Neorhizobium galegae: one gene and its partner. The main gene of each other region encodes a partner of the protein of the gene in region 2 in a complex. Links are inferred from orthologs where the notes say so. Each region holds a gene or a part of one and is shown on either strand. Other genes may lie near its edges. The genes, in order: dnaN and LZK81_RS01340.

Region 1 (16,338 bases), 220 kb from region 2 along the record:
ACCTTGGTGCCGAATGGCAGCGTCCGGTGGGCCGCCGTCATCAGAGAGGGGTTCATTCTTTCCCCGGATGCGGTCTTCGATCCGAGGGCATACCAGGATGCGTGACCGCATCCGGGCGCAGCATTGGCCTGCGCGGCGCCGAGAGTTGCAAAAGCAGCAATGGAGGCCGCGGCGAAAGTCGAGCGTCGAATTGTTGTCAAGTCGGTCGTCCCCGTTCGTTTTGTCCCTGCACGTTGCGTGCAAAACGGCTAAGCGGGGCGAAAAGTGGCAAAAAAGTGGGACTTTCGATCACGGAACGTTACAGTCTGTAACATTTGTGATTAGATTGCCGTCGATCTTTTTAAGAAGCCAGCTAAGCTTCTTCGGAAGAAAACCTTTAAAAACAGTCAGAAAGCGGAATGTAGTTTCAGCGAGACTCGCAAGAAGTCTGCGATCACGAAAATTGCAGAAAAAAATTTATCGTGATGCGAGGCCTATGGCCTCATTTGGGCAAATTTTGTGGCGCTCAGCCGTAAGTATTAAGAAATAATAACTAGATCAACCGATCAGGATGAAAATTTCAACCGTTTCAAAATGGGAATTTCAACCTCGCCAGCGGCGCGAGGTCCACATTTCGGCGAGCGACATCCGGTAGTTCGGGAAGCGGAATTCGAAGCCCGCGGCGCGGATCCTGGCGTTGGAAACGCGCTTGTTGGCGCCATAGAAGGAGCGCGCCATTGGCGTCATGTCGGCAGTCTCGAAATCCTGTTCCGGCGGCGGCTCGACACCCATCAGGCGTGCCGCTTCGACGATGACATCCTGCGGCGGACCGGGCTCATCGTCGGTGACATTATATAGGCCGCCCATATTGCCCTTCGCGAGGAAGAGCGCCGCGCCGGCGATATCCTCGACGCGGATCCGGTTGAAGACTTGGCCTCTCTTTATAATGCGCCGCGCAGTGCCGCGGGCAAGGTTGACGAAGGCGTTGCGGCCGGGGCCGTAGATACCGGAGAGGCGCAGGCTCGCCACCGGCAGACCGGCGGCCCGCCCTTCCGTGGCCCAGGCCTCTTCCGTATCGACCCGCTCGACCGACCGGCCCTGGATCGGGCTGCCCGGGGTCTCCTCGGTGACCCAGCCGCCGCCATGATCGCCATAAACGCCGACGGTCGAGAGATAACCCACCCATTCGAGCTTCGGGCAAAGCGCGCGCAGCTGCCCCGAGACGAGCTTGAGCAGCGGATCGCCCTCGGTGCCGGGCGGGATCGACTGCACCAGGTGCGTCGTCTCCCGAAGCTCGGCCAGCAGTTCGCCGCTGAACGGGCTGCCGTCGAACACGAAGGCCTTGATGTCATGGGCCGCAAGCTCCAGTGCCTTGTGGGCCGTTCTGACGGTGCCGGAGACCCGATGGCCTTCGGATTTGAAGGCCTCGGCGATTGCCCGCCCCGAATAGCCGCATCCGAAGATCATCACATTCATCAGGCCGCTCCCGCCAATCGCCATTCTTCCCGCACTTCCGGATCGTCTTCCACACCGCGTGCCTCGGCAAACCGCGAGAAGTCGTCTTCTGTCATCAGCCGCTTCAGGGCCCATATAGCCATGCCGCGCACCACGGGCGAGGGGTCGCTCGCAAGTTCGAGACATTGCCCAGCGAGCCTGGCGTCACCGGAATTGCCGGCAGCGATCAGCACGTTGCGGATGAACCGGTCGCGGCCGATGCGCTTGACCGGCGAGCCGCTGAAGAAGGTTCGAAAGGTCGCATCGTCCAGGGTCAGCAGAAACCCGATCGACGGTTCCTTCAGGTCTTCGCGCGCCTGCAGCTTCATTTCCGAGGCGCTTGCCGCGAACTTGTTCCAGGGGCAGGCAGCAAGACAGTCGTCGCAGCCATAGATGCGGTTGCCGATCAATGGCCGGAATTCCGGATCGATCGGGCCTTTGTGTTCGATCGTCAGGTATGAAATGCAGCGGCGCGCGTCGAGCCGATAGGGAGCCGGAAAGGCAGCCGTCGGACAGGCGTCGAGACAGGCCCGGCAGGAGCCGCAATGGTCGGTCTCGGGCGCGTCTATAACAAGGTCGGCCGTGGTGAACAGGCTGCCGAGGAAAAGCCAGGAGCCATGGGTGCGGCTAACGAGATTGGTATGCTTGCCCTGCCAGCCGAGCCCAGCCGCCTCCGCCAGCGGCTTTTCCATCACCGGTGCGGTATCGACGAAGACCTTCACGTCCTCGCCGGCGCGCGCGGCAAAGCGCGTGGCGATCTCTTTCAGCCGGCCCTTGATGACGTCGTGATAGTCGCGGTTGCGCGCATAGACCGAGATCGCCGCCTTGTCGTGCTTTTCGAGTACGCCGCGCGGGTCCTCGTCCGGCCCGTAGTTCAGCCCGAACATGACTATCGAACGCACCTGATCCCACAATACCTTCGGGTCGGCGCGGCGTAGCCTCGTCTCTGCCATCCAGTCCATGCTGCCGTGGTGGCCGTCGGCCAGGAAAATCTCCAGCCGCTCCGGCGCCCGCGGGATGCTGTCCGGGCCGGTAACATGGCAGAGATCGAAGCCCTGCGCCTTCGCCTCCTCGCGGATGAAGGCGGTCAGCTTCTCCCGCCGCGGGAGCGCCTTTTCTTCCTCCCGCGAGGTCGCGTCAGAAATCAAGGTCCGCATAATGGGATACCGGGGTGAGGCCGCGGATGCGTTCGGCAAGCATCGGCCGGAAGGAGGGTCGCGATTTCAGCCGCTGATACCAGTCCTTGGCGACCGGCGTCTCCGACCAGTCGATCTCGCCAAGATAATCGAGAATCGAAATCGAAGCGGCGGCGGCAAGGTCGGCATAGCTCAGCCGGTCGCCCGCAAGCCAGGGCCGTGAACCGGCAAGCCAGGAGAGATATTTCATGTGCTGGCGGATATTGGCGCGGGATGTGCGCAGCACCTTCGAATCCGGCGCGCCTCCGCCTTGAGCCGTCGTCATCTGCAGCTTGTAGACCCGCTCCCGGGTCAGCGGCCGGGTGACATCCTGCTCCATCTTCTGCAGGAACCATTCCGTCAGGCGCCGGATCTCGGCGCGCTGCCACGGGTCTTCCGCAAGCAGCCGGCGGTCGCGCTTCAGCACGCCGTGGGTTTCGTCGAGGAATTCCAGGAGCACGGAAGGGCCACAAAGCACTCTCATGCTGTCGTCGACATAGACCGGGAGCGTGCCCGCAGGATTGAGCGTCAGGAATTCCCGCCGCTTTTCCCATGGCTGTTCCTCGACCAGATCCGCCTGGAAGCCATATTCGGCGAGAATCAGCCGGACGAACCGGGAGGCCGAAGACATGGAATGATGATAGAGCGTGGGCATGGATACTTGAACTTCACGAACTTCGTATAGGAGGGGCAGGGGCGCCTCGCGCGCCCGCCTGACATATGGCAGCTATATGGATTTGGTAGTCCCAAGACAAGCAACGGCTCATAAACTGCTTAAAACTGCCCTTATCTGCTCAATAAAGGATTAAGAATGGCGGATCAGTCCATCATCAGCGCGCTCATCCTCGGTTTGATCGAGGGGCTCACTGAATTTCTTCCTGTTTCCTCGACCGCCCACGTTCTCTTGGCTGGTCATTTCCTCGGTTTCCAGTCCCCCGGCAACACTTTCGCGGTCCTGATCCAGCTCGGTGCGATCCTCGCCATCCTGCTCGTTTATGCCCGCAAGCTGCTGCAGATCGCGGCCGACCTGCCGACCAGTCCCAAGGCGCGCAGGTTCGTGGCAACGGTGCTGACCGCATTCCTGCCCGCGGCGGTGATCGGCGCTTTGGCCCACAGCTTCATCAAGGCCGTGCTGTTCGAGACGCCGATGCTGATCTGTGTCATGCTGATCCTCGGCGGCTTCGTGCTGCTTGTGGTCGACAGGATCAAGTTTCAGCCCAAATACCACGACGTGATGGATTATCCGCTGTCGCTCGCCTTCAAGATCGGGCTCTTCCAATGCCTGGCGATGATCCCCGGCACGTCGCGATCCGGCGCGACGATCGTCGGTGCACTGCTGCTCGGCGCGGATAAGCGCTCGGCGGCGGAATTTTCGTTCTTCCTCGCCATGCCGACCATGCTCGGCGCCTTCGCGCTCGATCTTTACAAAAACCGCAATGCCTTGAGTCTCGACGACAGCGCGTTGATTGCGGTCGGTTTTATCGCCGCTTTCGTCACTGCCATCCTGGTAGTGCGCTCGCTGCTCGATTTCGTGTCGAGCCGCGGCTATGCGCCGTTCGCCTACTGGCGAATCGTCATCGGCGCCGCGGGCCTGATCGCCCTGCTGCTGGGAGCGTAAAAAGAAGGCGGCTCAAAAGGCCGCCGACTTCCCGATCACATCAATGATGGATGGATGCCGTGCTGCACGGGTCGACGCCGTATGCGGGCGTGCATTCGCTCTTGCCGGCTGCGCCCGTCGTCGGGGCCATGAAGGAGCCCGCGAGGATGATCAGCGCTGCGCATGCAAAAAAGAGGGCGATGGGCTTGCCCATGGAGGAATGCCTTTCGATGGAAGATTTTATCGTCACGGTTGCGCCGCTTGTTTGGTGAGGGAGGATCTATGGGTTGGATTAGAAGAATTCAATAAAGGATTTTGCTGAACCGGCCGTTAACGCGAACGCTTCAGCCACTGCGACCTTTGTGCCACAATCCTTGCCCGAAACATGAGCGACAACAAAGGGGTGCCCGATTTTTCATCGGGCACGACCGGTATATCGAAGCGAAACAAATCGCTGGATATGGTTAATGATATCAGGCCGCGCGGCCGGAGCCCGTGTACTGGCCCTGCGGGCGATACTGCACAAGGTAGGATGGCAGGATAGAGGACGCGAGCGTCGGGCGGATGCCTATCCCCTGCAGCGTGCGGCCTTCCGTGACGGCGGCATCGGAAACCACGGTGTCGATCTTCAGCAGCTTCACCTGGTCGCTGGTGATCGGCGGCTGGACGAAGGGGATCAGAGACGCGATGCTGCCGATCAGCGATGCGAAGCCGAAGGGCAGAGAGACGAGCGCATTGCTGCGATTGGTGACGCGCAACATCGTCTCGAGACACTGGCGGAAGGTCATGACCTCGCCGCCGCCCAGCTCATAGATCTTGCCGGATGCAATCGTGCCGTCGACCGAGCGTGCGACGGTTTCGGCAACGTCCTCCACATAGACCGGCTGGAACTTCGTCTTGCCGCCGCCGATCAGCGGCAGGGCAGGGAAAGTGCGGGCCATGGAGGCGAACTTGTTGAAGAAGCTGTCTTCCGGGCCGAAGACGATCGACGGCCGCAGGATCACGGCATCCGGCAGCGTCGAAAGGATCGTCGCCTCGGCGCGGCCCTTGCTGCGTGCATAGGACGATTCCGAATCGACATCGGCGCCGATCGCGGAAATATGGGTAAGCTTGGCACCGGCCGCACGTGCCGCATCGACAACCGCGCGAGCACCAAAATCCTGGACGGCGTCGAACGTGTTGCGGCCGCTCTCGAACATGATGCCGACGCAGTTGACCACATGCGAAGCGCCTTCGACGGCCTTGATGACCGACTGGCGGTAGCGAAGATTCGCCTGGACCAGCGAGATCTGCCCGACATAGCCGGCCGGCAGCAGGAAGCCTGCGAGATCCGGACGGCGGACGGCAACCCGGACGCGATAACCGCGCTTGGCGAGCGTACGAACCACATGCCTGCCGACGAAGCCCGATCCTCCGAAAACGGTGACGAGCGGCGGAAGGTTGTTGATGGTCATGGCGTGCTCCGGGAGCCTGTGGGACGAGATGAGTGCTGTTTAACCGAATCGCGGCACGGGTGGAAGTGTCTCCACTGCCGCACCGACCGCGACAACCGATTCTTAAAGGCCGTCGAGGACGACGATTTCGCCATCCGCCACTTCCTGGCGGATCTTGATGGCGATCGCATATTCGGGCGAATTGTAGCAGTCGATGGCGGCCTGCATCGAAGGGAATTCGATGATGACGTTGCGGGCGCGGGACTTGCCCTCCATCGCCGCCATCGCGCCGCCGCGGGCGAGGAAATTGGCGCCGTATTTCTCGAAGGCGGGCGTGGCGGCTGCGATATAGTCCTTGTAGCGTTCCGGATCGCGGACATCGACGCGAGCGACCCAATATCCCTTGGCCATGGTATTTCCTCCAACGTGTTTTCGGTTGCGATGACTTCAGGCAAATTCCGGGGTGAGTCAATATGACAGGCTTTGCGCCCTATCCTGCGGTCCCCGGGAACTCTTCCCGGACGGCGGCCGGGAGAAATCGTCTCCGGTAACGAGTAGTCGTCAGAGCGCGCCCTGCATCTCGGCGAGGATGGCTTGTGCCGCAGCCTTCGGATCCGGCGCCTTGACGATCGGACGGCCGACGACGAGATGGCTCGATCCGGCCCGCAATGCGTCCGAAGGCGTCATGACCCGCTTCTGGTCGCCTGCGTCCGAACCCGCAGGGCGGATGCCGGGCGTGACGATCGCCATGTCAGGACCGACGATCTTGCGCACCGCAGCCGATTCCTCGGCCGAGCAGACGATGCCGCCCATGCCGGCCGCCAGGGCTTGTTCCGAGCGGCGCAGAACCAAGGTGTGCGGGTCGTATTCGTAACCGGCGTCGACGAGGTCCGTCTCGTCCATCGAGGTCAGGACCGTAACCGCGAGCAGGCAGAGGTCGGAACCCCTGGCTGCCTCGACCGCGGCGCGCATCGCCTTCGGATAGGCGTGCAGGGTGAGCATAGTCATGCCCATCTTGACGATGTTCTCGACGCCCTTGGCTACCGTGTTGTCGATGTCGAGCAGCTTCATGTCGAGGAAGACTTTTTTGCCATCCTTCGCGAGATCGCGAGCAAATTCGAGACCGCCGGCAAACACGAGCTGATAGCCGATCTTGTAGAAGGAAACAGTGTCACCGAGCGTGGCGACCATCTTTTCGGCTTCGCCGATGGTCGGAATATCGAGGCCTACGATGAGGCGATCACGAGCGTTCATGCCTGGAACCCTTCCCATTTTTCGATGGGCGTCCAGTCGCATGAGACAGTCCGATCCGCAAGGGTGAAGCAGAAGAGATTTCCGCCGCCACCCGGCTGGTCCCGGTCGCGGGCGATCGGCGAGCCGGTGAGGTGGCATTTCAACAGCGTTCCAACGCCGCCATGCCCGACGAAGGCGATCGGCATGTGTGGATCGTGATCGGCGAGAATTCTGGTGACCGCCGAAACGATGCGGCTCTGCGCGTCCACGGCGCGCTCCCAGCCTTTGAAGCTCTCTTCCGGATGGGCAAAAAACCAGTTCGCAGCGTCCTCGAACAGCGGCGGCGGCAGGAAACCGGTCGCCGAGCGGTCGTTCTCATGGGTGTCGTGCGCGATCTCGATCGAAATCCCCGAGGCGGCAGCGATGATTCCGGCGGTCTCTATCGCTTTCACTTCGTCGCTGGAGATGATCCGGCCGAGCTTTTTTGCCCAGTCGGACTGTGCGGCCTCATGGGCGCGGGCAGCGCCGACATCCGAAAGCCCCCATTGAGGCACCGGAACGTCCGGATCGATACGAACCTGGGGATGGGTGATGTAGAGACCGAACGTCATGGTCAGCCGCGGCTATAGGTCCAGAGCTGCGCAGGCGGAATATTGCGGACCACGAAGTCGTAATGCTTGATCCGGTAACGGTCGGGCTGGGCGATGATCGGCGAGACGGGACCGTAGGTGATCTGCATCACCGGCCGGCCGGCCGGGATGCGGTCGAGCAGGTCTTCGAGCATCGCGATACGGCGCTCCATCGGGAAACTCAAAAGCGGGATCGCCGAAACGACGCTGTCGAAGGTCTTGTCCTTCCAGGCGCCGAGCGTGCGCTTCAGGTCGAAGGCGTCGCCGTTGATGAAGTTCACACCCGGATAGGTGCGGAGGAGATGCTGAAAGAAATCGGTCGAATATTCGACCGAGACCAGGTTTTCCGGCGAGACGCCGTGCTTCAGGATCGCCTTGGTGATGATGCCGGTGCCGGGTCCGAGTTCGAGCACAGGCAGGCCCGAGGCCGTGTCGATGACGCTTGCCATGCGTTTGGCGGTGACGGAGGAGGTGGGGCAGATCGCGCCGACCCGTTTCGGGCCGTCGATCCAACCCTTGAAGAACCGGATCTCATCATCGAACTTGCGGCCGAGCCGTTCCTTCAAGCGCAGTTCCATTTTTTAGCCTCTCCCTTTTGCCCCATGTGGAACCCCAATGCCGCAAAAGCAAGGAAAAATGTCGCACCTGGGAAACCGCATGAAAAAGGCGGCTGGAGTTTTCCAGCCGCCTCAATGATTTAAACCCGCATCGGCATCAACACATAGAGCGCATCGTCGCCCGCCGTGTCGCGCACCAATGTCGGAGAACCGGCATCCGCCAGCATGAAGATTGCGTCGTCACCCGAAAGCTGGGCGGTAATGTCGAGCAGGTATTTGGCATTGAAGCCGATTTCCATCGGATCGTTGTCGTAACCGACCGCAACCTCTTCCGTGGCGCTGCCCGAATCCGGATTATTGACGGTCAGCATCAGCTGGCCGTCGGTCAGCGACAGTTTTACGGCTCGGCCGCGTTCGGAGGAAATGGTCGAGACGCGGTCGACGGCCCTGGTAAAGCTCTGGCAATCGACGCGCATTTCCTTGTCGTTGCCGGTCGGGATGACCCGCTGGTAATCCGGGAAAGTGCCGTCGATCAGCTTCGATGTCATCACGACCGAGCCGATTGTGACGCGGATCTTGGCATCGGAAACCTCGACCGTGACAGCCGCTTCCGGATCGTCGACCAGTTTCTGCAGCTCGCCGACCGTCTTGCGGGGAATGATGATGCCCGGCATTCCTTCCGAGCCCGACGGTGCCTGCACATCGGCGCGCGCCAGACGGTGACCATCGGTCGCGACCGCGCGAAGCTTCAGGTCCCCGTCGGCTTCGATCGTGTGGAAGAAGATGCCGTTCAGGTAGTAGCGGGTCTCCTCGGTGGAGATCGCGAACTGGGTGCGGTCGATCAGCATTTTCAGATCGGTCGCCTTCAGCTTGAACGTATGCGTGAAGCTGCCGGCGGTGAGATCCGGGAAGTCCGATTCCGGCAGGCACTGCAGAGAGAATTTCGACCGGCCGGATTGCACTGTCATCGAGCCGCCGTCCGGGTTGGTGGCGAGCAGCACCTCGGAACCGTCCGGCAGCTTGCGGACGATTTCATAAAGCAGGTGCGCCGGAACCGTCGTGGCTCCGGCAGTCTCGACCATAGCCGGCAGGACCTCGGTGATTTCGAGATCGAGGTCGGTCGCCTTCAGATCGAGACTGGCGCCGGACGCGCGCATCAGCACGTTGGAAAGGATCGGGATCGTGTTCCGCCGCTCCACCACGCGATGCACGTGGTTCAGCGACTTCAGAAGGTTGGACCGCTCAAGAGTAATACGCATGGACGCAATCGCTTTCGACCGTGACGATCCGGCAGGGCCGGACCCTGATATTCTGCCGGCTTTGGGCCAGCCGGATGATGTGGACCGGCAAAATGGCAGACAACGCCTTCGAAAAGCAAGAGGTGAACAAGGCGTTAGCAAGTCATTTCACATCTGTCTCACGCACTGCACACAGAAAATATGCGTTCTCAACGGCTTGCGCTTTACTTGCCGAAGCCCGCCGGCTTGCCCATAAAGGCACATGACCATCCTTTTGCGCGTGACATTCCTTGACCGATGACCTGAAGAGCAGCCAACGCGGCTATCGCGTCGCCAACACTTTCGTGCCTGCGCGGCCGCTGGAGCCGGCGCTTTATCTGGTCGCAACCCCGATCGGCAATCTCGGCGACATCACGCTGCGGGCGCTCGAAACGCTCTCCGGCGCCGATGTGCTGGCCTGCGAGGATACTCGCGTAACCCGCGTGCTGCTCGACCGCTACGGCATCGTCAACCGACCCTACGCCTATCACGAGCACAATTCCGACGAGGTCGGGCCGAAGCTCATCGCGGCGCTGGAAGAGGGGAAATCGGTGGCGCTGGTCTCCGATGCCGGCACCCCCTTGGTTTCCGATCCCGGCTACCGGCTCGGCCAGATGGCGATCGAGGCCGGCCACAAGGTCGTGCCGATCCCCGGCGCCTCGGCGCCGCTCGCGGCCCTTGTCGGTTCCGGCATGCCGTCCGATGCGTTCCTGTTCGCTGGCTTCCTCCCGGTCAAGGACAAGGGTCGGCGGGACCGGCTGGCCGAGCTTTCGAAAGTGCCGGCGACATTGATCTTCTTTGAATCGCCGCATCGCATCGGCGCAACGCTTGGCGCCGCCGCCGAAGTGCTCGGGACCGGCCGGCGTGCGGCGGTCTGCCGCGAATTGACGAAGACGTTCGAGGAGTTCCGCCGCGGCACGCTGGAGGAGCTTGCCGCCTACTATAATGGCGATCGCGTCGTTAAGGGGGAGATCGTGCTGCTCGTGGCGCCGCCGGAGGCCGAGGAGCCTCCCGGCGAGATCGAGGTTGACGCGCTGTTGCGCCAGTTGGCCTCTGCAATGCCGGCCGCCAAGGCCGCCGCCGAAGCTGCCCGCGTGACGGGACTTCCGCGCAAGGACCTCTATCAGCGGCTTCTGGACCTGAAAGGCGAGGCAGGTGGCGGAGAGTGACCCAGGCTTGAAACGCCGCAAAGCCGAGCGGCAGAAGGCTCAGCGATGGGGCCATGTCTCGGAATATCTCGCCGCGCTTTATCTCTTTGCCAAAGGCTACAAGGTTCTGGCGATCCGCTACCGTACTAGGCTCGGCGAGATCGATCTCATCGTCCGCAAGGGTGATCTGGTGGCCTTTGTCGAGGTGAAGGCGCGGATCGGCGAGCAGGAGGCGATCGACGCCGTCGGTTTTTCGACACAGAGGCGCATTCGGGCCGCAAGCGATCTCTGGCTTTCGAAGCGGCAGGATGCCGCAAGGCTATCACAACGTTACGACGTGGTCGCGGTGCTTCCGGGCCGTCTGCCGCGGCATTTTGCGAACGCTTTCTGACGCTGATGTGAAATTGTTGCATAGGTGTGCAATGTAACATTTCTGACATAAAACTGTTAAGGGCCTGTCACAGCCTGGCCCTATTGCGGTCCTCACCCCAACAAAGGTGGAGAGGACCTTAAAATGTTCAAAAAGCTTTCGATGGCCGCGATCGCGGTCGCTCTGTCCGCGACCTCGTCGCTTGCTGCGACCGAAGTCACCTGGTGGCATGCCATGGGCGGCGAGCTCGGTAAGAAGCTCGAAGAGATCGCTCAGAAGTTCAACGAGAGCCAGAGCGACTACAAGGTCGTTCCAGTCTACAAGGGAAGCTATCCGGAAACGTTGACCGCCGCCATCGCCGCGTTCCGTGCCGGCCAGCAGCCGGCCATCGTCCAGGTCTTCGAAGTCGGTACCGGCACGATGATGGCCGCCAAGGGCGCCGTCTACCCGGTCTACAAGCTGATGGCCGACGAAGGCGAACCCTTCGACACCAAGACATTCCTGTCTCCGGTCACCGGCTACTATTCCGATACGAAGGGCAACATCCTGTCGCTGCCCTTCAATTCCTCCACGCCGATCATGTACTATAACAAGGACGTCTTCAAAAAGGCTGGCCTTGATCCGGAGGTTGCCCCGAAGACCTGGAAGGAAGTCGAGGAATTCTCGAGGAAGATCGTTTCCTCCGGCGCTGCCAAGTGCGGCCTCACCTCGGCCTGGATCACCTGGGTCCAGACCGAAAACCTTTCGGCGCTGCATGACAAGCCTTTCGGCACCCTGGAGAACGGTTTCGGCGGTGTGAAGTCCGAATTCACCTTCAACGGTCCTCTGCAGGTCAAGCACTGGGCAAACCTGAAGAAGTGGCAGGACGAAGGCCTGTTCAAGTATGGCGGTCCCGTCGGCGGCGACCAGGCGGCGACCATGTTCTATTCCCAGGAATGCGCCATCACGATGAACTCCTCCGCAGGCCGCGCCGGGGTCATCAACAACGCCAAGACCTTCACGCCGGGCTTCGCTCCGCTGCCTTATTACGACGACGAGATCAAGGAGCCGAAGAACTCCATCATCGGCGGTGCCACCCTCTGGGTGCTGAACGGCAAGGAAAAGGCGACCTACAAGGGTGTAGCCAAGTTCTTCAGCTATCTCTCCAAGCCGGAAGTCCAGGCCGATTGGCACCAGTTCACCGGCTACCTGCCGATCACCAATGCCGCATATGATCTCGGCCAGAAGCAGGGTTATTACGCAAAGAACCCGGGCTCCGACATCGCCATCAAGCAGATCACCCGCGGTACTCCCTCGGAAAATTCGAAGGGCGTGCGGTTCGGCAACTTCACCCAGGTCCGCACCATTGTCGACGAAGAGTTCCAGGCGCTCCTCGCCAACAAGAAGGACGCCAAGCAGTCGCTCGACAGCGCGGTGCAGCGCGGCAATGCGCTTCTGCGTGAATTCGAGGCTGCCAACTCGAACTGATTGTTCCGATTGCTGCAGGGAGGACCGGCTGCCGCCGGCCCTCCCTTGCTTGCTTGTTACGTTGTAGTGAGGGACCGGTGGATACCAAGAGAACAACCTTCAACAACCGCCTGCTGCCCTATCTGCTGCTCGCGCCCCAGCTCGCTATCACGCTCGTCTTCTTCATCTGGCCTGCCGCGCAGGCAGTGAAATCCTCCTTCGAGCGGGAAGATCCTTTTGGCTTCTCGACCGTTTTCGTCGGATTGACCCATTATCGGCGGCTGTTTGAGGACCCGAACTATCTGGATGCTCTCTGGCGCACCGCCGTATTCGCGGTATCCGTAACCATCCTTTCGATGATGCTCGGCCTTGCATTCGCGGCTGCGGTCGACCGCCTGGCGCGGTCCGCGAAAATCTATACCACCCTGCTTGTCTGGCCTTATGCCGTCGCACCCGTTGTGGCGGGCGTCCTGTGGTGGTTTCTCTTCAATACATCCACGGGCCTGTTGCCCTTTTTCCTGGAGCGCATCGGCATTCGCTGGGACCATGATCTCAACGGCACGCATGCCATGATCCTGATCATCATCGCGGCAGCCTGGAAGCAGATCTCCTACAACTTCCTTTTCTTTCTGGCCGGGTTGCAGTCGGTGCCGCAGTCGCTGATCGAGGCAGCCGCCATCGACGGTTCAGGCCCGGTGAGGCGCTTCTTCACCATCTCTCTGCCGCTTCTGTCTCCGACGACGTTTTTCCTGTTCATCATCAACGTGAACTACACGATGTTCGATACCTTCCCGATCGTGGATGCCACGACGGGCGGCGGGCCCGCCCAGGCGACGACCACGCTCGTCTACAAGGTCTATCAGGACGGTTACGTTGGTCTCAACATCGGTTCGTCCTCGGCGCAGTCGGTATTGCTGATGTTGATCGTGATGCTGCTGACCTTCGTCCAGTTCCGCTTCGTCGAACGCCGCGTCCAGTATTGAGGAACGATCATGGTTGAAAATCGCCCCTTCCTGACCTTCCTCACCCACGCTTTCCTGATCCTGGGATTTCTGATGGTCGCGCTGCCGGTCTATGTCGCGATCGTGGCATCGACCCACGACATCTCGACGCTGATGAGCGGGCCTGTCCCACTTCTGCCGGGCTCGCATCTCATCGAGAACTATTCGACCATTCTGACGAGCGCCTCTGCGGCTCACGGCCTGCCCAATTATTCGCATATGGCGCTGAACTCTCTGATCATGGCGTTGGCGATTACGGCCGGAAAAATTGCCATCTCGATCCTTTCCGCCTTCGCCATCGTCTATTTCCGGTTTCCTTTCCGGCTGCTGGCCTTCTGGATCATCTTCGTGACCCTGATGCTGCCGGTCGAGGTGCGCATCATGCCGACATACAAGATCGTCGCCGACCTCGGCATGCTGAATTCGTGGGCCGGCCTGACTGTCCCCCTGATCGCATCGGCCACGGCGACGTTCCTGTTCCGCCAGTTCTTCATGACGGTCCCCGACGAGCTTCTGGAAGCGGCCCGTGTGGACGGAGCAGGCCCAATGAAGTTCTTCCGGGACATTCTGCTGCCGCTCTCACGCACCAATATCGGCGCTCTATGCGTCATCCTCTTCATCTATGGCTGGGTTCAGTACCTCTGGCCGCTCCTGGTGACCACCGACCCCGGCTATTACACGCTGATGATGGGGATGAAGCGCATGGTCACCGTGCAGGACGGCGTCATCGAGTGGCAACTGGTCATGGCAGGTTCCGTTCTCGCCATGCTTCCCCCCATCCTCGTCGTGGTTTTCATGCAGCGGTTGTTCATCCGCGGGCTCACTGAAACGGAGAAATAACATGGCTGGAATTCACATTTCGGAAGTTTCGAAGATCTATACCGGCGGCGTAAAGGCGGTAAGCTCCGTCTCCATCGACATAGCCGACGGCGAGTTCATCGTCCTTGTCGGTCCGTCTGGCTGCGGAAAGTCCACGCTGTTGCGCATGGTTGCGGGGCTGGAAGCCATTTCCGCGGGCGAGGTGAAAATCGCCGGCCGGGTCGTCAACGAGATCGAGCCGGCCGAGCGCGATATCGCCATGGTGTTCCAGAATTATGCGCTCTATCCGCATATGACGGTGTATAACAACCTGGCCTACGGTCTGAAGAACCGTGGTACGCCGAAGGCCGAGATCGACGCGCGCGTCGCCGAAGCCGCCCGCATGTTGGAGATCACCCAGTATCTGGAGCGCAAGCCCCGCGCACTTTCCGGCGGCCAGCGCCAGCGTGTTGCCATGGGCCGCGCCATTGTCCGCAAGCCGGCAGCCTTCCTGTTCGACGAGCCGCTCTCCAATCTCGACGCCAAGCTGCGCGTTTCCATGCGCGGCGAGATCAAGCGTCTGCAGCGCCGCCTTGGTACCACGTCGATCTACGTCACCCACGACCAGCTCGAAGCCATGACGCTGGCCGACCGCTTGGTCGTTCTGAACGGCGGCCAGATCGAGCAGATCGGTGCACCGCTGGAAGTCTACCACGCGCCGGCCTCCACCTTCGTTGCAAGCTTCATCGGCTCGCCGGCCATGAACCTCGTCAAGGGCGAGCTGCATGGCGACAAGCTGGCGATCGGCCCGGCGATGGTCGCCCTCAACGGTTTCGCGCCGACCTCCGGTGCCGTCACCGTCGGCGTCCGCGCCGAGGATCTGCGCATCGCCCGCGACGACGAGGAGGCTCTGCCCTTCCGACTCGAATATACCGAGGAACTGGGTGCCCAGCGCCTGATCCACGGCACCGTCGGCGATCAGCAGATCACCGCGGCCGTTTCGCCGGAGATTGCGCTTTCCCCGGAAATGCGCGTCGCCGTCGACGCCAGGCGCCTGCATTTCTTCTCGATCGAAACGGGCAAGCGCCTGCCGGGCCACGTTCCGGCCGAGGCAAAGCTCGCGCCGGTCGAACCGGTTATCTGAGGGCCCAATCCGAAATTGAGGCCGATCGTTAAAATTCTAACATCGGCCTGAAGAGCGGGCTTACTCTTTGCCGTTAGCATCTCCCGGAATTGACAGCTTCCGGGGGAAAGATGAGTTGGCACGTCCTCGCCGCGACCGCAGCGGCAATTGCATTTCGGTCAAAGTCCTATGCACCCGAGAAGCCGAAGGTGAAGCCGTTTATCGGCGCCTGTCCGCATTCTCTCGAAATGAAGCCGATGCCGATCGAGCCCACCTGGGTCATCGCCGGCGATCCGCAGGCGCGTGCCGGTTCTCATTCCACCGCCGAGGACGATTGCGCGACGACCGGTGTATGGGAATGTACGGCGGGCGAGTTCCGCTGGTACTTCCATTGGGACGAAACAGTGGTGATCCTTGAGGGCGAAGTGCATGTGACTGCCGAAGACGGCACGCAGCGCGTTCTCCAGGCAGGCGATGTCGCCTATTTCAAGGGCCGGACCTGGGCCACCTGGCGCATCGACAAATATCTGAAGAAGGTCGCCTTCATCCGCCGGCCTTTCCCGAAGCCGATCGCCATGCTTTTCCGCCTGCGCAACATGTTGCGGGCAAAGACGCAGGTCGGCATCTCCGCGTGATATCGGCCGATTGCAGTTGCCTTTGACGGCCCGCCATCCTACATCAGGCGGGCCAATCCTAGGGGGCTGAAGTCATGGCGAAAATCCGCAAGGTCGCGTTCCAGATGGACCATATCTCCGGCATCAGCATTGCCGGCGACTCCACTTTTGCCATGGCGCTCGAAGCGCAGGCGCGTGGCTTCGAACTGTTTCACTACACTCCCGACCGCCTGACCATGCGTGACGGCAAGATCTTCGCCGCTGTCGAACCGTTGCAGGTGCGCGACGTCAAAGGCGATCACTTCACGCTCGGGGAGAAGGAACGCGTCGACCTGTCGGTGATGGACGTCGTCCATCTCCGCCAGGATCCGCCCTTCGACATGGGTTATATCACCTCGACGCATCTGCTCGAGCGCATCCACCCGAAGACGCTTGTCGTCAATGACCCGGCCTGGGTGCGCAAC
Region 2 (9,858 bases):
GCCTGGCAGGCGTCCGTCGGCGACATGGTGCCCCGCGAGGTCCTGCCAGCTGCGGTGACGATCAACAGCGTCGGCTTCAACATCACCCGCAGCGTCGGTCCTGCGATCGGCGGAGCGATCGTTGCGGCCGCGGGCGCGGCGGCCGCGTTCGCTGCCAATTCGATGAGCTATTTCGCCCTGATCTATGCCTTGATCCGCTGGAAACCGGAAGGCCGCGACAATGCGCTGCCGCGCGAGACGCTTATGCGGGCGCTTTCGGCCGGTCTCGGCTATGTCCTCATGTCGCCGAACATTCTCAATGTGCTGTTCCGCGGCCTTGTCTTCGGTCTTTCGGCAAGTGCCGTCCTGGCGCTTCTGCCGATCGTCGCGCGCGATCTCGTTTCCGGCGGCCCGTTGACATACGGCATCATGCTCGGCGCTTTCGGGGTCGGCGCGATCGCCGGTGCCATGGGCAATTCGCGACTGCGTGAAAAGCTATCGAGCGAATCGATCGTCCGCCTGTCCTTTCTGGGTTTTGCCGCGAGTGCCGCGATCATCGCCATGAGTTCAAGCACGCTGCTGACCGCGATCGTCCTCCTCGTGCCCGGCGCCTGCTGGGTGCTGGCTTTGTCGCTGTTCAATACGACGGTGCAGCTTTCGACGCCGCGATGGGTGGTCGCCCGCGCCCTTTCCTTCTATCAGACGGCGACGTTCGGGGGCATTGCCGGCGGCAGCTGGGTGTGGGGTATCCTGTCCGATACGTTCGGCGTCTCGATCGCGCTGACGCTGTCGAGCCTGGTCATGTTGCTTGGCGCTCTGGTCGGCATGCGCCTGCCGCTGCCGCAGTTCAGCGATGCCAATCTCGATCCGCTCAACCGCTTCAACGTGCCGATGCTGAGCCTCGACCTGCAGCCGCGCAGCGGACCGATCGTCTCCTTGGTGGACTATACCATCGCCGACGAGGACGTGCCGGAGTTCCTGGCGCTGATGTCGCAGCGACGCCGGATTCGCATCCGCGATGGCGCGCGGCAATGGGCGCTGATGCGCGATCTGGAACATCCGGAAATCTGGACGGAGACCTATCACACCGCCACCTGGGCCGACTACGTGCGCCACAACCAGCGCCGCACCCAGGCGGATGCCGAGGTCTGGGACGCGATCCGCACTCTTCATCGCGGCGAAGAGGGCCCCCGCGTCCACCGGTTGATCGAGCGTCAGACGATCCCGCCGAGCGACGACATTTTCCACAAGTCGCCGCCCGACCTGCACCACTGACTACCTGATTTTTCCCTTGAGCGACGGATCGGGAAAACACGTTGGAGCAAGGCCGTTCTTTGCCTGCCAGTCGCCGAGCGCACGGCGGGTCTTGTAACCCGGCAGGCCATCGACATTGCCCACGTCATAACCCTTGGCGACCAGCGCCTTCTGCATCGCGAGCACGTCGGAGCGCAGCATCTTGCCGACATCGCCCCAGGGCGCCTGGAAAGGTCCTGCGCCCGACGCGATGCGATCGGCCAGATTGCCGATGAACAGCGCGTAGAGATCCGAGTTGTTGTATTCCTTGATCACATAGAAATTCGGAGTGACGACGAATTCCGGCCCGTTGCGCCCCGCCGGGACCAGCATCATGCCATCAGCCTTGAGGTCGGCCGCGGGAAACGCCTTTCCGGAAATGCGGGTGATGCCCGTCGCAGCCCAGGCCGAGACGGGCTTGGCGAGATCCGGCCCTTCCTGCGCGCAGGAAACTTTTGCGGGGATCGTCACTTCGAACCCCCAGTCGCGGCCGCGTTGCCAGCCTTCCTTCTGCAGGTAGTGGGCGATCGAGGCAAGCGCATCCGGCACCGAGTTCCAGATGTCGGGACGACCGTCACCGTCGAAATCGACGGCATATTTCAGGTAGCTCGACGGCATGAACTGCGGCTGGCCGAGTGCCCCAGCCCAGGAGCCCTTCATTGTCGCCGCATCGACATCACCCCGCTCGATCATCTTCAGCGCTGCGATCAGCTCTTCACGGAACATGTCCTTGCGGGTCGACATGAAGGCCTTGGTCGCCAGCACCTGCACGGCCGAATAGGGCATCCGCGCCTTGCCGAACCCGGATTCACGGCCCCAGATGGCGACGACGATCTCGCCCGGCACGCCATAGGCCGCCTCTATCTTCTTCAGCGTCGCCGAATAGGTGGAGGCAAGCCCGCGGCCGGTGGCGGCAAGCCCTTGCAGGCGCTTTTCGGAAAAATAGGCCCCCGGCGAGGAAAACTCCGCCTGGCTCTGGTCCTGCTGTTTCGGCGGCTCCGAACCCGGCGGCACCAGGTCCGGCAGGTCCCAGTTCAGCGCCACGCCCTGAAAGGCGGTCTTCAGCGTCTTCTCGGAAATCCCCGCTTTCCTCGCCACCGGACCCAGATCGCCGGCAATCCATCGCTGGAACTGCTTTTCGACATCGGGACGGCTCTGGGCGAGAGCGGGGAGGGGGAGGAGGGTTGTCGCTATGAGGAAAAGAAAGGCTGCGATGTGCCGGAAGGCACCCCCTCTGCCCTGCCGGGCATCTCCCCCACAGGTGGGGAGATCGACGTGTTGCGACGCCTCGACCACCTTGAACGCTGCGATCGGACCGATGCCGGCGCGTCTTGCCGATCTCCCCACCTGTGGGGGAGATGCCCGGCAGGCCAGAGGGGGGCGAGCTTGCTCATCGTGATCCTCTTAAACGCTAAATCACCGTCCGCGCCCGAAGCGCCGCCGTCAGTGTGCCCTCGTCCAGATAATCGAGCTCCCCGCCGACCGGCACGCCATGCGCCAGCCTGGTGATCTTCACGTCGATGCCCGAAAGCTGGTCGGTAATATAGTGGGCCGTGGTCTGCCCCTCGACGGTCGCGTTGACCGCGATGATGATCTCGCGGATGACGCCCTCGTTCACCCGGTCGATCAGCCCGCGGATATTGAGGTCGTCGGGGCCGATGCCGTCGAGCGGCGAGAGCGTGCCGCCGAGCACGTGATAGGCGGTGTTCATCGCGCCCGTCCGCTCCAGCGCCCAGAGGTCGGAGACGTCTTCGACGACGATCAGCATCGTCTGGTCGCGGCGGATATCGGTACAGACTGTGCAGGGATCGACGGTATCGACATTGCCGCAGCGCGAGCAGATCTTCACCTTGTCATAGGCTTCGCCCATCGCGCCCGAAAGCGGCCCGAGCAGCTGTTCCTTCTTCTTGATCAGATGCAGCGCGGCCCGGCGCGCCGAGCGCGGCCCAAGGCCCGGGACCTTTGCCAGAAGCTGGATGAGTTTTTCGATTTCGGGGCCGGTGACTCGCTTTGCCATGTTCTCCCTTTAGCCCATATGCTTGAAAAACGGAATCGCGGAAGGACCGCTCATGAAACTTCTCGCCATCTGCCTCGGTCGCCCGGAAAGGCTCCCGGGCAAGAGCTTCAAGACCGGCATCTACAAGTCGGCCGTCAATGCCGCCGTCATGATCGACGGCCTCGGTCTCGTCGGCGATGCGGTCCGCAACACGAAACACCACGGCGGCGAGGATCAGGCGATCCTGCTTGAGGGCTCGCTGACGCTGGACTGGTGGGCGGACGCGCTCGGCCGCGATTTCCCGCCGGGCACATTCGGCGAGAACCTGATCGTCGAGGGTCTCGACAACCGCGATGTCGCCGTCGGCGACCGTTTTCATATAGGCGAAGTCGTGCTTGAGGCGACTTGCGCCCGCTCTCCCTGCAACACGCTTGCAGTGAAGATGGGCGATCCGAAATTCCTGAAGACCTATGTGAGGGCCGCCCGCCCGGGCATCTATTGCCGCGTCGTCAAGTCTGGGATGGTCTCGCCTGGCGATCCCGCCCGCCACCAACTTTATGCCGGCGAGCGCGTCATGATCGCGGAAATGCTGGCGGCCGTCGGCAGGAACCTGTCGGAAACCCAGCGAGCCCGCTTCCTGGCCGCCCCAATAGGCCACCGCTGGAGGCCTACTTTCGAGACCTAGCGGGTCGCGATCGCCGCTGCCGCACTCGCCATGGCGCCGGCCGAAATCCGGTTGGCGATCCTCACGGCCCGGGGGCTCTTCAGGAACTGGCGGGCCTTGGCGGCAAGCAGCACCCAGGCAAGATCGACGACCACGAGCACCACGAACATCGCGGCGACCAGTTCCAGCCAGCCGGTCAGCGTCACGCCGCCGAGATCGATGATCGAAGGCAGCAGCGCCACATAGAACATCATGATCTTCGGGTTGCCGAGCGTCACGGTGAGGCCGGCGAAAAACATCTTCAACACCGAGCGATTTTCCGGAAGGTCTTCGCCGGAGCTGGCAGGTTCGGTGAACCACATCTTCCAAGCGAGATAGAGGAGGTAGGCGACGCCGATCCACTTGATGGCCACGAAGACGGCATGGAAGCTTTCGGCGATGGCGGCAAGGCCTGCGACCGCAAACGAAAGCCATATGGCCTCGCCGACCCACATCGCCGCGAGAAACGGCAATACGTCGCGATAACCCTTGGACAGAACGCGCGCCACGAGCGCGGCTATGCTGGGACCAGGCGAACCTGCGGCGACGAAAAGTGCCGCTGCGAAAACCAGAAGTGACGTCAACGTCATCGGAGCTCCCCTATTCCCTCGGACCAGGATCAGAACGGCATCTTGAAGCCGGGCGGGATCGGCAGGCCGGCGGTCAGTTCCTTGGTCTTTTCGGCGGCGATCACCTCGGCGCGCTCCTTGGCGGCCTTGTGGGCGGCGACGATCAGGTCTTCGAGGATCTCGACATCGTCTTCCTTGAACAGGGACGGATCGATCTTGAGGCCGAGCATGTCGCCCTTGCCGTTGAGCCGCACGGTCACCAGCCCGCCGCCGGATGTGCCTTCGACGTCGAGAGCGGCGATTTCCGCCTGCATCTGCTCCATCTTGGCCTGCATTTCCTTGACCTTGCCCATCATGCCCATGATGTCGCGCATCTGTCTGTCCTCTTCTCTTATAGTTCGATGTCGTCGCCGGGCAGGATGTCGCCCTCTTCGGATTCCGCGGTCGCCGGTGCCGGCAGGTCCTCGGTCTCGCTTTCATCCTCTTCGCTGGCGCGAATGCGCACGTCGGTGATCCTGGCGCCGGGGAACTGGGCAAGGATCGCCGCCACGTCCGGATCGGCGCGGGCGTCGGTGAACTGCGCTTCCCGCACGCTCTTTTCGGATTCGACCAGCGTCGGCTCGCCGGCCTCGTTGCTGAGCGTCACCCACCACGTGATCCCGGTCCATTCCTCCAGCCGCGCCTTGAGGTCGCCGGCAATGGTCTTCGGCGCTTCGCCGGAAAGATTGATCTCCAGCCGGCCCGGCTCGATCTTCACCAGCCGCACGAAATTGCGCAGCAGCGCCTTCAGCCGCGGATCGCGGTTCTTGGAGCAGAGATCGGCGATATCCTGGATCGAATTGACGGGTACCTTGGGAACTGGTTTTTCGGCTGGCTGTTCTTCCGCGCGGCCGACGGGCATTTCGCGCGGCGTCGTATTCGGCACGGCCTGCAGCATCGCGGTCGGACCGCCGGAAGGAACGCGCGGGCTCGCCATTTCCGTGCCGCGCGCATTCACTGGCGATTGCGGCGGAGAAACCGGCCGCCCACCGCCACTGCCATTCGGAACCGGTGCCCGCTGGCCGTCGCCGTTGCTGAAATCGGCAAGCCTTCGGGCAGCATCTTCCGGCGAGGGAAGATGGGCCGCGTGCGTCAGCCGGATCAGCACCATTTCGGCCGCACCCGCCGGGCGCGAGGAATTTTCGACTTCCGGAATGCCCTTCAGGAGCATCTGCCAGATGCGCGACAGCGTACTCACCGCGACGCCTTCGGCAAATTCGCGGCCGCGCACGCGCTCCACTTCGCTGATCGAAGGATCGCTGGCGGCGTCAGGGATATATTTGAAACGGGTGGTCAGATGGGTGAAATCGGCAAGGTCGGTCAAAACCACGACCGGATTGGCGCCGGCCTCGTATTGCGCCGTGAATTCCGAAAGGGCAGCCGTCACGTCGCCGCGCACGATATGCTCGAAAAGGTCGACGATGCGGGCGCGGTCGGCAAGCCCCAGCATGCCGCGCACGGTCTCCGCGATCACTTGGCCGCCGCCATGCGCAATTGCCTGGTCGAGCAGCGACAGCCCATCGCGCGCCGAGCCTTCCGCCGCACGTGCGACCATGGCGAGCGCTTCCGGTTCGGCCGGAATGCCTTCCTTTTCCAGGATGGTCGTGAACAGGCCGACCAGATCGGCGGCGCTGATTCGGCGCAGGTCGAACCGCTGGCAGCGCGACAGCACGGTGATCGGAACCTTGCGGATTTCGGTCGTCGCGAAGATGAACTTCACATGTTCCGGCGGCTCTTCGAGCGTCTTCAACAGGCCGTTGAAGGCCTGAGTCGAGAGCATGTGCACTTCGTCGATGATGTAGACTTTGTAGCGCGCCGAGACCGGGCGGTAGCGCACCTGCTCGATGATCTCGCGGATATCGTCGATACCGGTATGCGAGGCGGCGTCCATCTCGATCACGTCGACATGCCGGCCTTCCATGATCGCCTGGCAATGTTCGCCGGGGATGCGCAGGTCGATGGTCGGCTTGTCGATGTCTGGCGTCTTGTAGTTCAGCGCGCGGGCGAGGATGCGGGCGGTCGTCGTTTTGCCGACCCCGCGAACGCCGGTCAGCATATAGGCCTGGGCGATGCGTCCGGTCTCGAACGCGTTGGTCAGCGTCCGGACCATCGGCTCCTGGCCGACCATCAGGTCCGAAAAATCCTTGGGACGGTATTTGCGGGCGAGCACCCGGTATCCGCTGCCTGCGGCGGGGTTGGCTGCGGGAGTGCTTGGAGATGTGGGCCCGGTATCGCTCATTCAGTCCTGCCAGCCTGCGCGGGCCAATCCTGAGCACGGTCTTGACCGGGCCGGAAGCTGACCAAGATGGTAGTACAAGTAAAAGGGTGGGAGGCTGGCACGGCGACCCGTGCCTGGCTCGTTAGGGCTGCTTCCTTCCGGACCTGACCCGGTTGGCGAGTGGCTCGTCCACCACCAACCTCCCAACGTCCATATCGTCAATAACGCTTCCAAATGCAAGCCAACCCTGTAAAAAACTGCTATCGAACAGAAAAACAAGGGAGGAAAGTTTGAGCGAATTCGAACTGGACGGGAGGATAACCCGCGATTCCGATCTTGTGAGCGTGCTCACCCTCTGCCAGCTCCGCATCCAGAACGACAGCCGCTGGCCCTGGCTGGTCATGGTGCCGCAACGCGCCGGCATGACCGAGATCTTCGATCTTTCGCCCGCCGAACAGGCGCTGCTCTCGGTCGAGGTCAACAGGGTGGCCGCTGCCCTGAAGACGGTGACCGGCGCCACCAAGATCAATGTCGGCGCACTCGGCAATATCGTCCGCCAGCTGCATGTCCATGTCATCGCCCGGTTCGAGGGCGACCCGAACTGGCCCGGCCCGATATGGGGTTTTGGCCAGCCGGTGACATATGAAGAGCAACAAAAGCAAGATTTTCTCAACAAACTGGTTGAAGCCCTTTCATGACCGCGACCCTTTTCGACACCGACTCACCCCATCCCGAACCGAGCACGCTGACGGCTTTTTCCGGCAACAAGCTGGATCGCCGGGCCGAGTACCGTGAGGACGATTGCGTCGAGAAGGCGCTCGCCGTGGAAGGCGCCCATATCCTCGCCTTCACCGGCAGCCGGCTGATCCTGAAGCACGACAGCCAGATCCTCGACCCGCTGTTCTCGCCTTACGAGCTTGCCGAACTGAAGCCGGATTTCGACAACGCCGTGCTGCTCGGTTACCACGAGACCGGCGAGCCGCGCATCGCCGTGCCGATGCTGATCCCGGCGGAAGAACTGGCAAGCCACTACAAGCCGACCGAGGCCCGCGCCCTCTTCCGCGATCAGCTGATCGAAGGCGAGTTGCAAGGCGAGGTCGCCCAGGCGGTGGCACTTCTCAACTGGAATGCCTCCAACAAATTCTGCGGCAAATGCGGCTCGCCAACCGAAACCAGGATCGGCGGCTACAAGCGTGTCTGCACCCAGTGCCAGCACATGACCTTTCCGCGCACCGACCCGGTGGTGATCATGCTCACCATCGACGTGGAGCGCGATCGCTGCCTGCTCGGCCGCAGCCACCATTTCCAGGAGGGCATGTATTCCTGCCTCGCCGGTTTCGTCGAGCCGGGCGAAACGATCGAGGATGCGGTGCGCCGCGAGACCTTCGAGGAATCCGGCATCGAGACCGGCCGGGTGCGCTACCATGCCTCGCAGCCCTGGCCGATGCCGCATTCGCTGATGATCGGCTGTTACGCGGAGGCGAAGTCCACCGAGATCAGGATCGACCCGCAGGAAATGGCCGATGTCCGCTGGTTCGAACGCGCCGAGGCCGCCGCCATGCTCGATGCCGGCCCGGACGCCCCGCTTTTCGCGCCGGTCAGGGGTGCAATCGCCCACCGCCTGCTCCGCGACTGGATCGAGTGGGGTGAGGAGCGGTCAGGCGAAGCCTGAGCAATCGGTCCAGTGGATCGGTTGCAGCGACGAACGCCCGGAGCCCAGGCGAAGGGCTGGGCGGTCCGGCCGAATCGAGCTCGACTTTATCATGGGGCCGGAGGGTTTCAGCAAAATGACCGTCGCCCGCTCCGAGCGCCTGCTGGCTCTTCTCCAGACGCTCCGGCGCTACCGCCAGCCCGTCAGCGGCGCGAAACTCGCCGCCGAGACCGGCGTCAGCCTGCGCACGCTCTATCGCGATATTGCCAGCCTCCAGGCGCAGGGCGCCTTCATCGAAGGCGAGGCGGGCCTCGGCTACGTGCTCAGGCCCGGCTTCATGCTGCCGCCGATGATGTTTTCGCAAGAAGAGATCGAGGCGCTGGTGCTCGGTTCCCGCTGGGTGGCGAAAACCGCCGACCCGCGGCTGGCCGCCGGCGCCGTCGATGCGCTCGCCAAGATCGCCGCCGTCCTGCCGCCGGACCTCAAAGAGGATCTCGACAATTCGACGCTGCTTGTCGGCACGCCGCGGCGAAGCGAGAGCGGAGCCGATCTCGCCCTGATCCGAAGGGCGATCCGCGCCGAACATATCCTCGAACTCGCCTATGAAGACGAAAAAGGAGTGCTGACCCATCGAAAAGTCTGGCCATTCGCCCTCGGCTTCTTCGACAGCGTCCGGGTCATGATCGCCTGGTGCGAGCTTAGGCAGGACTTCCGGCATTTCCGCACCGACCGTATTTCCTCCGCGGTTTCGACCGAAACGCGTTATCCGCGCCGCCGGCCGGTCCTGCTCAAGGAGTGGCGAGAGGCCGAGGGAATTCCGCCCCAGCCATGAACGCTGCTGCCATTATCTGACAGTAGGCTGCGATAATCTCCGGTCAGTCCCAACCAAAAGGAGTACTGACATGGTCCATCCCGATTTCGCCATCCTCTTCGTCGACAATCCGCTCGCCAGCACCGATTTCTACCAATCCCTCTTTGGCGCCGAGCCCGTGGAAAGAACCCCGACCTTTGCACTCTTCGTGCTGAACACCGGCATGAAGCTCGGCCTCTGGTCGCGCCACACGGCTGAACCGTCGGTGAGGGGTGAGTGCGGCGGCACGGAAATCTGCTTCAGGCATGACGCTGCCGCCGACGTGGACAGGATCTATGCCGACTGGTCCGCCCGCGGCCTGCGCGTACTGCAGACGCCGGTCGAGATGGATTTCGGCTACACGTTCGTCGTGACCGATCCCGATGGGCATAGGCTCCGCGTCTATTCCATGAGCGCTGACTGATGGAGGCCGTCATGGGCGACGAGCAGAAGTGCTGGATCGCCGTCGCCTGCGCCGCCCATGTGCGGGGCGGGTTGGCCGGCGGTTTCATGCAGGTGTGCCACGGCAAGGGCGGGCCTTTGCGGCGTGTCCGGCCGGG

What was found.
Region 1: the proteins of LZK81_RS01340 (region 2) and dnaN are in contact, whole or in part, in a cryo-EM structure (PDB 8GIZ), measured with the Escherichia coli proteins. The link is inferred for Neorhizobium galegae from one-to-one orthologs.

The regions. Positions count from the first base shown.
Region 1 is NZ_CP090095.1:498,831-515,168, forward strand. What follows is about bases 7,298-10,227. They hold dnaN (DNA polymerase III subunit beta), read right to left. Parts: upstream 9,357-10,227; coding sequence 8,238-9,356; downstream 7,298-8,237. Other genes in these bases: LZK81_RS02465 (histidine phosphatase family protein), read right to left, coding at 7,298-7,522; pmtA (phospholipid N-methyltransferase PmtA), read right to left, coding at 7,525-8,118; rsmI (16S rRNA (cytidine(1402)-2'-O)-methyltransferase), read left to right, coding at 9,626-10,227. Outside these bases: LZK81_RS02420 (septal ring lytic transglycosylase RlpA family protein), read right to left, coding at 1-200; LZK81_RS02425 (SDR family oxidoreductase), read right to left, coding at 583-1,455; tRNA epoxyqueuosine(34) reductase QueG, read right to left, coding at 1,455-2,630; LZK81_RS02435 (glutathione S-transferase family protein), read right to left, coding at 2,611-3,303; LZK81_RS02440 (undecaprenyl-diphosphate phosphatase), read left to right, coding at 3,460-4,266; LZK81_RS02445 (hypothetical protein), read right to left, coding at 4,307-4,459; LZK81_RS02450 (complex I NDUFA9 subunit family protein), read right to left, coding at 4,719-5,699; LZK81_RS02455 (DUF1330 domain-containing protein), read right to left, coding at 5,802-6,089; pyrF (orotidine-5'-phosphate decarboxylase), read right to left, coding at 6,240-6,932; more of LZK81_RS02465, read right to left, coding at 6,929-7,297; more of rsmI, read left to right, coding at 10,228-10,543; LZK81_RS02485 (YraN family protein), read left to right, coding at 10,530-10,913; sn-glycerol-3-phosphate ABC transporter substrate-binding protein UgpB, read left to right, coding at 11,037-12,359; sn-glycerol-3-phosphate ABC transporter permease UgpA, read left to right, coding at 12,437-13,321; sn-glycerol-3-phosphate ABC transporter permease UgpE, read left to right, coding at 13,331-14,179; LZK81_RS02505 (sn-glycerol-3-phosphate import ATP-binding protein UgpC), read left to right, coding at 14,181-15,281; and 2 more genes. UniProt on the Escherichia coli protein: Confers DNA tethering and processivity to DNA polymerases and other proteins. Acts as a clamp, forming a ring around DNA (a reaction catalyzed by the clamp-loading complex) which diffuses in an ATP-independent manner freely and bidirectionally along dsDNA.
Region 2 is NZ_CP090095.1:284,545-294,402, forward strand. What follows is about bases 4,376-7,374. They hold LZK81_RS01340 (DNA polymerase III subunit gamma/tau), read right to left. Parts: upstream 6,819-7,374; coding sequence 4,932-6,818; downstream 4,376-4,931. Other genes in these bases: LZK81_RS01330 (LysE family translocator), read right to left, coding at 4,376-4,561; LZK81_RS01335 (YbaB/EbfC family nucleoid-associated protein), read right to left, coding at 4,591-4,914; LZK81_RS01350 (HIT family protein), read left to right, coding at 7,088-7,374. In the rest of the region: LZK81_RS01310 (MFS transporter), read left to right, coding at 1-1,254; LZK81_RS01315 (lytic murein transglycosylase), read right to left, coding at 1,255-2,487; recombination mediator RecR, read right to left, coding at 2,684-3,289; LZK81_RS01325 (MOSC domain-containing protein), read left to right, coding at 3,342-3,953; more of LZK81_RS01330, read right to left, coding at 3,950-4,375; more of LZK81_RS01350, read left to right, coding at 7,375-7,495; nudC (NAD(+) diphosphatase), read left to right, coding at 7,492-8,469; LZK81_RS01360 (helix-turn-helix transcriptional regulator), read left to right, coding at 8,585-9,280; LZK81_RS01365 (VOC family protein), read left to right, coding at 9,351-9,722; LZK81_RS01370 (EVE domain-containing protein), read left to right, coding at 9,734-9,858. UniProt on the Escherichia coli protein: Part of the beta sliding clamp loading complex, which hydrolyzes ATP to load the beta clamp onto primed DNA to form the DNA replication pre-initiation complex.